DNA from 2 places in the Klebsiella sp. R445 genome. Region 1 is predicted to be linked to the other one. Evidence: predicted binding sites of a transcription regulator. Region 1 holds the regulator's gene; the other holds the start of a gene.
What was found. The regulator PurR, encoded in region 1, represses purine synthesis genes. The targets are predictions, from matches to a motif close to CANGCAAACGTTTGCNTG.
Positions count from the first base shown of each region.

Region 2: purH (bifunctional phosphoribosylaminoimidazolecarboxamide formyltransferase/inosine monophosphate cyclohydrolase) is a predicted target of PurR. The motif match lies at 3,105-3,122, and genes of this name have one in related genera.

Region 1 is NZ_CP180446.1:209,874-215,476, reverse strand. Features, by position in the region: gene ACMYSN_RS00990 (C40 family peptidase) at 1-96, shown strand, start outside; gene sodB (superoxide dismutase) at 398-979, shown strand; gene ACMYSN_RS00980 (MFS transporter) at 1,019-2,185, opposite strand; gene cydH (cytochrome bd-I oxidase subunit CydH) at 2,348-2,437, opposite strand; gene purR (HTH-type transcriptional repressor PurR) at 2,733-3,758, shown strand; gene punR (LysR family transcriptional regulator) at 3,777-4,688, opposite strand; gene punC (purine nucleoside transporter PunC) at 4,800-5,603, shown strand, end outside.
Region 2 is NZ_CP180446.1:2,896,308-2,901,910, reverse strand. Features, by position in the region: gene purD (phosphoribosylamine--glycine ligase) at 101-1,390, opposite strand; gene purH (bifunctional phosphoribosylaminoimidazolecarboxamide formyltransferase/inosine monophosphate cyclohydrolase) at 1,406-2,995, opposite strand; rRNA gene ACMYSN_RS13540 (16S ribosomal RNA) at 3,612-5,151, shown strand; tRNA gene ACMYSN_RS13535 (tRNA-Glu) at 5,237-5,312, shown strand; rRNA gene ACMYSN_RS13530 (23S ribosomal RNA) at 5,531-5,603, shown strand, end outside.

The DNA of each region.
Region 1 (5,603 bases):
GGTCGCGATATTCAGATAACCTCATTAAGCGAGGATTACTGGATCCGTCACTACGTAGGCGCGCGTCGGGTCATGACCCCGAAAACCATTCGCTAACCCCCTGCCGCATCAGCGGCAGGCTACCGGTTACGCGCAATGAGCATCACATTCCCCCCTCTTCAGCCTCGTTTATCTGACCTCTTTTTCCTCGTGACGGGTCACGGTTTCTTCGATCGCGTTTGTTAAATATACCCTTTATGAATGCAAGGCTTTTAACTCTCTCCGGCAAGTGTTAGCATCCTGATCACAATAAAAACCTGTGGTATTCGCTACGGCAATCCACAGTACATGCTGTATCCGGATGGTCATACGTCCTTTAAATGTGAGAAGAAATCAAGAAGTTATAAGGAGAGTAACAATGTCGTTTGAATTACCTGCATTACCGTATGCAAAAGACGCCCTGGCGCCGCACATTTCCGCTGAAACCCTGGAATACCACTACGGCAAACATCACCAGGCCTATGTCACTAACCTTAATAATCTGATCAAAGGCACCGGGTTTGAGGGCAAATCGTTAGAAGAGATCGTCCGCACTTCCGAAGGCGGCATCTTCAACAACGCCGCTCAGGTCTGGAACCACACCTTCTACTGGAACTGTCTTGCACCGAATGCTGGCGGTGAACCGGAAGGCGCGCTGGCGGCAGCCATCAACAGCGCTTTCGGCAGCTTTGCTGATTTCAAAGCTAAGTTTACCGATGCCGCGGCGAAAAACTTTGGTGCCGGTTGGACCTGGCTGGTCAAGAATACCGATGGCAGCCTGAGCATTGTCTCCACCAGCAACGCTGGCACGCCGCTGACTGGCGACGCGACCCCGCTGCTGACGGTGGATGTCTGGGAACATGCCTATTACATCGACTACCGTAACGCCCGCCCTGAGTATCTGGCGCACTTCTGGGCGCTGGTAAACTGGAAGTTTGTTGCTGAAAGACTGGCGGCATAAAACGATATTGCAGAAGGGGTAACCCTTCTGCAAATAGCATCACTGCCCGACAAGCGCCTCTTCCGGCTGCGAACGGCTGCCCACCACCACCAGCAGCAGAGCCAGACCGGCAATGATCGCCCCCATTACCGGAACAAACGCGTAACCCAGACCACCCGAGATCACCGCCCCACCGGCGGCCGCCCCCAGCGCATTCCCCAGATTAAACGCCCCGATGTTGACCGACGAAGAGAGACCCGGCGCTTCATGCGCGACGCGCATCACCCGCATCTGCAACGGCGGCACCACCGCAAAGGTCGCGGCACCCCAAACCACCATACTGACAGCGGCCCCCAGCTGCGTCTGCGCCAGTAACGGAATCGCCAGCATAATCACCATCAACAGCAGCAGAAAGCCCTTCAGCGTCCCGGAGACGGAGCGGTCGGCGAATTTACCGCCCAGGTAGTTGCCCAGCGAGAAGCCCACGCCAATCAACACCAGCATCGCGGTGACAAACAGCGGCGAAGCATGGGTAATGGTATGCAGCACCGGAGAAATGTAGGTATAGAGGGTGAACATGGCCCCCGCCCCAAGCACCGTGGTCAACAGGGCGGAAAGCACCTGCGGACGCACCAGCACCGACAGCTCCTGTTTAACATTCGGACGCTCACCGGCGCTGCCTTTAGGCAGAGAGAACCACAGGCTGATCATCGCCACCACTCCCAGCCCTGCGGTAGCAAGGAACGACATCCGCCAGCCGATAGTCTCGCCAAGCCAGGTCGCCGCCGGCACGCCGCCGATATTGGCGATCGTCAGCCCCATAAACATGGTGGCAACCGCGCTGGCCTGTTTGTCTTTCGGGACGACGCTGGCGGCCACTACCGAACCGAGGCCAAAGAAAGCACCATGGTTAAGGCTGGTGATAATGCGTGAAATCAGCAGCGTGGTGTAATCAGGAGCCATGGAAGAGAGAACGTTGCCGAGGGTGAAGATCGCCATCAGGAAAATCAGCGCGTTTCTTCGCGCACGATGAGAAAGCAGCAGCGTCATCAGCGGCGCACCAACCATCACACCTATCGCATAGGCGCTGATCAGCATTCCCGCAGCCGGAATAGACACGTCGACGCCTTTGGCAATGACTGGCAGTAATCCCATCGGGGAAAACTCCGTCGTACCAATACCAAATGCGCCTATCGCCAGCGCGAGCAGGGGAAAGTTGATTTTCATTGCATGACTCCAGCAGACCGTCATCGGCGACGGTATCTCATCAGAAGTCAAAAGCATGACATCAATCACAGAAAAACAAAAGTAAACGAAATGGCAAAAGATTTTTGCGAAAATGATAATAATGGCGGGAACGGGGGGAAAGTGACCTCTCCCCCGGGAAAATTAGTGCAGAACTGCGGTCAGCCCGGCGGCAACGATTAGACCTAGAACAATAATCGTTGTTGTCAGCGAAAATTTTAAATCTGTATCCATCAATTTTTCCCCCTGTTTTTCCCACACGAAAAGTGAGCTTGCTCATTTTTGCACAATATCGCATAAAAATCTTCCAGGATTTAGGGTGATACACATTTTTGCTCTTCCCCTTTGCCGCAAGATCGGACAAAATCCCACGCTAATTTGAAAGCGTATCGGCCATTGACCCCTTCCTGTCGTTCTGTGTCGTTTTCCCGACGTGATGCAATGTTGAACATTGTATTCAGGGTGTGTTTAGGCAAACGTTTACGTACCGATTATCAGACGTTCAGGTCAAGGTCTGGAGTGAGAAGTAATGGCAACTATTAAAGATGTAGCGAAGCGCGCAAACGTTTCCACTACAACAGTATCACATGTTATTAACAAAACCCGTTTCGTTGCGGAAGAGACGCGCAATGCGGTCTGGGCCGCCATTAAAGAACTGCACTACTCACCGAGTGCTGTCGCGCGCAGCCTGAAGGTTAATCACACCAAATCTATTGGTCTGCTGGCAACCAGCAGCGAAGCGGCCTATTTTGCTGAAATTATCGAAGCCGTTGAAAAAAGCTGCTTCCAAAAAGGCTATACCCTGATTCTGGGTAATGCATGGAACGATCTCGAAAAGCAGCAGGCTTACCTGTCAATGATGGCGCAAAAGCGCGTCGACGGCCTGCTGGTCATGTGCTCCGAATATCCGGAATCGGTGCTGAGCATGCTGGAAGAGTACCGCCATATTCCAATGGTGGTGATGGACTGGGGCGAGGCCAAGGCCGACTTTACCGATTCTGTCATCGATAACGCCTTTGAAGGCGGCTATATGGCCGGTCGTTATCTGGTGGAACGCGGCCATCGCGAAATTGGCGTGATCCCCGGCCCGCTGGAACGTAACACCGGTGCCGGACGTCTGGCAGGCTTTATGAAAGCCATGGAAGAAGCGCAGATTTCCGTACCGGATAACTGGATTGAACAGGGTGACTTCGAACCGGAGTCCGGCTATCGCGCGATGCAGCATATCCTGAACCAACACCACCGCCCGACGGCAGTCTTCTGCGGCGGCGACATCATGGCGATGGGTGCTATTTGCGCGGCGGATGAAATGGGGCTGCGCGTACCGCAGGACATTTCGCTGATCGGCTATGACAACGTGCGCAACGCCCGCTATTTCAGCCCGGCGCTGACCACGATTCATCAACCGAAAGACTCCCTCGGCGAAGCCGCGTTTAATATGCTGATGGATCGTATCGTCAACAAGCGTGAAGAGTCCCAGTCTATCGAGGTTCACCCGCGCCTGGTGGAGCGTCGTTCCGTCGTTGACGGCCCGTTTGTCGATTACCGCCGTTAGTCCCCTTCCCGGCGCCGGCTAATCCGGCGCCCGCAACCATTCCCGGTTTAACGTTTCACTATCGCCAAGATAATCCAGCATCCACAGCAGCGCAGGCGATGCGTCGCTCTGTTGCCAGGTCAGGCAGCACGCCGCATCCGGAAACGGGTTTTCCAGTTCAAGGGCGACCCATTCTCCCCGGTCGATCCACGGACGGGCAAAGTGCGTCGGTACCATCCCCACGCAAAGCCCGGCAGACAGACAGGTGGCAGAGGATTCCCAGTCGGGCACCACCACACGCTTTTGGTTATCCAGCAGCCAGGTCGTTCGTTTTGGTAAAGACCGGGAAGTATCCTCTCTGACCAATGAGGGCCAGTTGCGCAACTCGTCATCACTCAGCGGACTGGTCATCTGCGCCAGTGGATGATGGCTGGCCACTACGCAGTGCCAGTTCAGCATGCCCATATCGCGAAAGGCGTAGCGCCCCCCGACCGGAATCGAACGCGTCGCTCCAATCGCCAGCTCCACGCGGCCATCCGCCAGCGCATCCCAGACGCCGTTGAACACTTCCTGAAAGACAATCAGCTCAACGTCCGAAAAGTGACGATAAAAATCGACAATCATCTGGCGCATTCGTGCCGGTTTGACGATGTCATCGACGGCAATTGACAACTGACCGCGCCAGCCATTGGCTATCTGCTGGCACTGCTGGCGGGTGATCTGCATTTTTTTGATAACAGAGCGTCCTTCCTGTAAAAACCAGACCCCGGCCGGGGTTAATTCAACATCCCGATGACGACGTTCAAACAGCGGAACTGCCAGCCACTCTTCCAGCTGACGAACGGTGTAGCTGACAGCGGAAGGGACGCGATGGAGCTCCTGTGCCGCCGCGCTAAAGCTGCCGTTGCGGGCGACAGCATCAACAACTTCCAGTGAGTATTCAGACCACATATTCTGCCTACAAAATTTTTGAATGCATGTAGCAAATATTAGCGTTTCACAAGCCAGAATGCACTCCCTACACTCTGCGGCATTATTCCGGCATCAGCAGAAGAGAATGTTATGCAACAACCTGGGAAAGGATTTTTAGTTTGGCTGGCGGGACTTAGCGTGCTGGGTTTCCTGGCCACCGACATGTATCTACCGGCCTTCGCGGCGATCCAACACGACCTCAACACCTCCGCGGCTTCGGTCAGCGCCAGCCTGAGCCTGTTCCTTGCCGGTTTCGCCATCGGACAGCTGTTCTGGGGCCCGCTCTCTGACCGTTACGGGCGTAAACCGATTCTGCTGAGCGGCCTGGCGATCTTCGCCGTCAGCTGTCTGGGAATGCTGTGGGTCCGCGACGCGACGCTGATGCTGGTCCTGCGCTTTATTCAGGCCATCGGCGTCTGTGCAGCCGCGGTCACCTGGCAGGCGATGGTCACGGACTATTATCCGGCGCAGAAAACAAACCGTATTTTTGCCACCATCATGCCGCTGGTCGGTTTATCCCCGGCGCTGGCGCCGCTGCTCGGCAGCTGGCTGCTCAACCATCTGGAATGGCAGGCGATTTTTGCTACCCTTTTCGCCATCGCCCTGCTGCTGATGGTCCCGGCCCTGCGCCTGAAGCCAGTGCACAAACCAGCCGGCGATGCGCAGAAGAAACTGACCTTCCTGACGCTGCTGCGTTCTCGTGAATACAGCGGTAACGTGCTGATCTACGCCGCCTGCTCTGCCAGCTTCTTCGCCTGGCTGACCGGCTCGCCGTTTATTCTGCATGATATGGGTTATGGTCCGACGGCTATCGGGCTGAGCTACGTGCCGCAAACCATCGCCTTCCTGATTGGCGGTTATGGCTGCCGTGCGGCGCTGCAGAAATGGCAGGGT
Region 2 (5,603 bases), 2.6 Mb from region 1:
CACGATGCCGGGCTTCCGCGTCCGTTGATGATAAAAAAACGGGCGACTTCAATACTGAAGCCGCCCGTCGATAAGGCGATATTGAGGTGCCGCTCAGGCGTTAGTGCTGCTCGCGGGCGATTGCGCGCCAGCCGATATCGTCGCGGCTGAAGCTGCCGTCCCAATGAATGCCGGTGAGGAGCTCATAAGCACGCTTTTGTGCCTGGGCAACGGTATCACCCAGCGCCGTTACGCACAGGACGCGACCACCCTGGGTGACAACACGCTGGTCGTCGGTCAGCCTGGTACCGGCATGGAACACTTTGCCGTCTGCCGCATCGCTCTGCGGCAGGCCAAAGATCTCGTCGCCGGTGCCGTAGTTACCCGGGTAACCGCCGGCAGCAACCACCACGCCCAGTGAGGCACGCTCATCCCATTCGGAGGTTTTCTCGTCCAGTTTGCCATCGCAGGCAGCAAGACACAGATCCACCAGATCGGATTTCATGCGCAGCATGATCGGCTGCGTTTCCGGATCGCCGAAGCGGCAGTTGAACTCGATAACCTTAGGATTACCCTGCTTGTCGATCATCAGACCGGCGTAGAGGAAACCGGTATAGGTATTGCCTTCCGCCGCCATACCTTTGACCGTTGGCCAGATAATACGATCCATCGTGCGCTGATGAACGTCATCCGTCACGACCGGGGCCGGTGAGTAGGCGCCCATACCGCCGGTGTTCGGGCCGGTATCGCCGTTGCCTACGCGCTTGTGGTCCTGGCTGGTGGCCATCGGCAGGACGTGCTCGCCGTCGACCATGACGATAAAGCTGGCTTCTTCACCATCAAGAAACTCTTCGATCACGATACGGTGGCCCGCGTCGCCGAAGGCGTTACCGGCCAGCATATCCTGAACTGCGTCTTCCGCTTCTTTGAGCGTCATCGCGACGATAACGCCTTTACCGGCAGCCAGACCGTCCGCTTTGATGACGATCGGTGCGCCTTTCTCGCGCAGGTAGGCCAGCGCAGGCTCGACGTCGGTGAAATTCTGATATTCCGCGGTCGGGATGTTATGCCGTGCGAGGAAATCTTTGGTGAACGCTTTAGAGCCTTCCAACTGGGCGGCGCCTTCGGTCGGTCCGAAGATTTTCAGGCCAGCCGCACGGAAGGCATCGACCACGCCAATCACCAGCGGCGCTTCCGGGCCGACGATGGTCAGGTCGATCTTTTCGCGCTGGGCAAAGCTCAGCAATGCCGGAATATCGGTCACGCCGATATTCACGTTCTGCAGCGCAGGTTCCAGCGCGGTACCGGCGTTACCCGGCGCGACGTACACGGTGTCCACCAAAGGAGACTGTGCGGCTTTCCATCCCAGCGCGTGCTCGCGCCCGCCGTTACCAATCACTAATACTTTCATGTTCTGCTCCGTGAATTAATGGCGGAAGTGGCGCATGTCGGTGAAGATCATCGCGATGCCGTGTTCGTCGGCAGCGGCAATGACTTCTTCGTCGCGAATGGAGCCGCCTGGTTGAATCACGCAGGTGACGCCCACCGCGGCAGCCGCATCGATACCATCACGGAACGGGAAGAAGGCATCGGAGGCCATCGCTGAGCCTTTGACTTCCAGACCTTCGTCACCGGCTTTAATGCCAGCAATTTTAGCGGAGTAGACGCGGCTCATCTGGCCCGCGCCAATGCCGATGGTCATGTTCTCTTTGGCATACACAATGGCGTTGGATTTCACGAACTTTGCCACTTTCCAGCAGAACAGCGCATCACGCAGCTCTTGTGCGTCTGGCTGACGTTTGGTGACCACGCGCAGATCATCGGCGATGACCATGCCCAGATCGCGATCCTGTACCAGCAGTCCACCGTTGACACGTTTGAAATCGAGGCCCGGCACGCGTGCTGCCCATTCGCCGCAGATCAGAACGCGGACGTTCTGCTTCGCTGCCGTAATTTTCAGCGCAGCTTCGCTGGCAGATGGGGCGATGATCACTTCGACGAACTGGCGAGAGATGATGGTCTGTGCGGTTTCGGCATCCAGCTCGCGGTTGAAGGCGATAATGCCACCGAAGGCTGAGGTTGGGTCAGTTTTGTAAGCGCGATCGTAAGCATCCAGAATAGTGTCGCTAACCGCGACGCCGCACGGGTTGGCGTGCTTAACAATGACGCAGGCCGGTTCGCTGAACTCTTTCACGCACTCCAGTGCCGCATCGGTATCGGCAATGTTGTTATAAGAGAGGGCCTTGCCCTGCACCTGCTGCGCGGTGGCGACGGAGGCTTCTTTAATGCTTTCTTCTATATAGAAGGCTGCCTGCTGGTGGCTGTTCTCACCGTAACGCATATCCTGCTTCTTAATGAAGTTCAGATTCAGCGTGCGTGGGAAACGGCCGGATGCTTCCTGCGTCTCACCATGATAGGCCGGAACCATGCTGCCAAAGTAGTTGGCGATCATGCTGTCATAGGCGGCGGTGTGTTCGAAAGCTTTAATCGCGAGGTCGAAGCGGGTAGCCAGGGTCAGGGAGCTGTCGTTGGCGTCCATCTCTTTAATAATGGCGTCGTAGTCACTGCTCTTTACCACGATAGCGACGTCTTTATGGTTCTTGGCCGCGGAGCGCACCATGGTAGGGCCGCCGATATCGATATTTTCGACCGCATCTTCCAGCGAGCAACCTTCACGTGCGACGGTTTCCGCAAACGGGTAAAGGTTAACAACCACCATATCAATAGGAGAGATGGCGTGCTGCGCCATGATCTCATCATCCTGGCCGCGACGGCCGAGGATGCCGCCATGCACTTTTGGATGCAGAGTCTTAACACGTCCATCCATCATTTCCGGGAAACCGGTGTAGTCAGAGACTTCGGTTACCGGCAGACCTTTATCAGCCAGCAGGCGTGCGGTACCACCCGTAGACAGTAGCTCAACACCACGAGCGGAAAGCGCCTGCGCGAATTCGACGATACCGGCCTTGTCAGAAACACTGAGCAGGGCGCGGCGGACTGGACGACGTTGTTGCATGGTATTAAATCCCCAGGATTTGAACATTACAGAGAGCGTTAGGTGAGTTTTTGTCTAAAAACTCACCTAACGCACCCAACCGGGCATCCGTGTTATTGCGCGGCATTGTAACGAAAACGTTTGCGCAACGCTCGCGAATTTTGATCTTTCTCTTTTACACAGCGATCTCTTCTATATAGAAGGGCATTTTGCCGACCTTTGTCAGGGCGAGATGGCCTGTGTCTGTGGATAATTCTGTGTGTAACAGGGTATAAAGCGGGGTTTTGCTGGGGAATGCAGCAGTCAGTCATTTTTCTGCAATTTTTCTATTGCGGGCGCTCGAGAACTCCCTATAATGCGCCTCCATCGACACGGAACAACGGCAAACAAGCCGCCGGGTTGAAAGAGAAAACTTCTGAAAAATGAGGTTGACTCTGAAAGAGGAAAGCGTAATATACGCCACCTCGCGACAGAGCGCTAAGCGCCGTCGCACTGCTCTTTAACAATTTATCAGACAATCTGTGTGGGCACTCAAAGTGACATGGATTCTTAACGTCCTCGGACGAAAAATGAATACCAAGTCTCTGAGTGAACATACGTAATTCATTACGAAGTTTAATTCACGAGCATCAAACTTAAATTGAAGAGTTTGATCATGGCTCAGATTGAACGCTGGCGGCAGGCCTAACACATGCAAGTCGAGCGGTAGCACAGAGAGCTTGCTCTCGGGTGACGAGCGGCGGACGGGTGAGTAATGTCTGGGAAACTGCCTGATGGAGGGGGATAACTACTGGAAACGGTAGCTAATACCGCATAACGTCGCAAGACCAAAGTGGGGGACCTTCGGGCCTCATGCCATCAGATGTGCCCAGATGGGATTAGCTAGTAGGTGGGGTAATGGCTCACCTAGGCGACGATCCCTAGCTGGTCTGAGAGGATGACCAGCCACACTGGAACTGAGACACGGTCCAGACTCCTACGGGAGGCAGCAGTGGGGAATATTGCACAATGGGCGCAAGCCTGATGCAGCCATGCCGCGTGTATGAAGAAGGCCTTCGGGTTGTAAAGTACTTTCAGCGAGGAGGAAGGCATTAAGGTTAATAACCTTGGTGATTGACGTTACTCGCAGAAGAAGCACCGGCTAACTCCGTGCCAGCAGCCGCGGTAATACGGAGGGTGCAAGCGTTAATCGGAATTACTGGGCGTAAAGCGCACGCAGGCGGTCTGTTAAGTCAGATGTGAAATCCCCGGGCTCAACCTGGGAACTGCATTTGAAACTGGCAGGCTTGAGTCTTGTAGAGGGGGGTAGAATTCCAGGTGTAGCGGTGAAATGCGTAGAGATCTGGAGGAATACCGGTGGCGAAGGCGGCCCCCTGGACAAAGACTGACGCTCAGGTGCGAAAGCGTGGGGAGCAAACAGGATTAGATACCCTGGTAGTCCACGCTGTAAACGATGTCGACTTGGAGGTTGTTCCCTTGAGGAGTGGCTTCCGGAGCTAACGCGTTAAGTCGACCGCCTGGGGAGTACGGCCGCAAGGTTAAAACTCAAATGAATTGACGGGGGCCCGCACAAGCGGTGGAGCATGTGGTTTAATTCGATGCAACGCGAAGAACCTTACCTACTCTTGACATCCACGGAATTTAGCAGAGATGCTTTAGTGCCTTCGGGAACCGTGAGACAGGTGCTGCATGGCTGTCGTCAGCTCGTGTTGTGAAATGTTGGGTTAAGTCCCGCAACGAGCGCAACCCTTATCCTTTGTTGCCAGCGATTCGGTCGGGAACTCAAAGGAGACTGCCAGTGATAAACTGGAGGAAGGTGGGGATGACGTCAAGTCATCATGGCCCTTACGAGTAGGGCTACACACGTGCTACAATGGCATATACAAAGAGAAGCGACCTCGCGAGAGCAAGCGGACCTCATAAAGTATGTCGTAGTCCGGATTGGAGTCTGCAACTCGACTCCATGAAGTCGGAATCGCTAGTAATCGTAGATCAGAATGCTACGGTGAATACGTTCCCGGGCCTTGTACACACCGCCCGTCACACCATGGGAGTGGGTTGCAAAAGAAGTAGGTAGCTTAACCTTCGGGAGGGCGCTTACCACTTTGTGATTCATGACTGGGGTGAAGTCGTAACAAGGTAACCGTAGGGGAACCTGCGGTTGGATCACCTCCTTACCTGAAAGAACCTGCCTTTGTAGTGTCCACACAGATTGTCTGATGAAAAGTAAATAGCAAGGCGTCTTGCGATTGAGACTTCAGTGTCCCCTTCGTCTAGAGGCCCAGGACACCGCCCTTTCACGGCGGTAACAGGGGTTCGAATCCCCTAGGGGACGCCACTTGCTGGTTTGTGAGTGAAAGTCGCCGACCTCAATATCTCAAAACTGGTTCTCCGGAATCACGTTTGAGATATTTGCTCTTTAAAAATCTGGATCAAGCTGAAAATTGAAACGACACACTGTTTCCTTTCTCCGTAATAAGAAAGGAAAAGCGGTGTGTTCGAGTCTCTCAAATTTTCGCAATACGGACTGTTTTACGAAACAGCTTCGGGTTGTGAGGTTAAGCGACTAAGCGTACACGGTGGATGCCCTGGCAGTCAGAGGCGATGAAGGACGTGCTAATCTGCGATA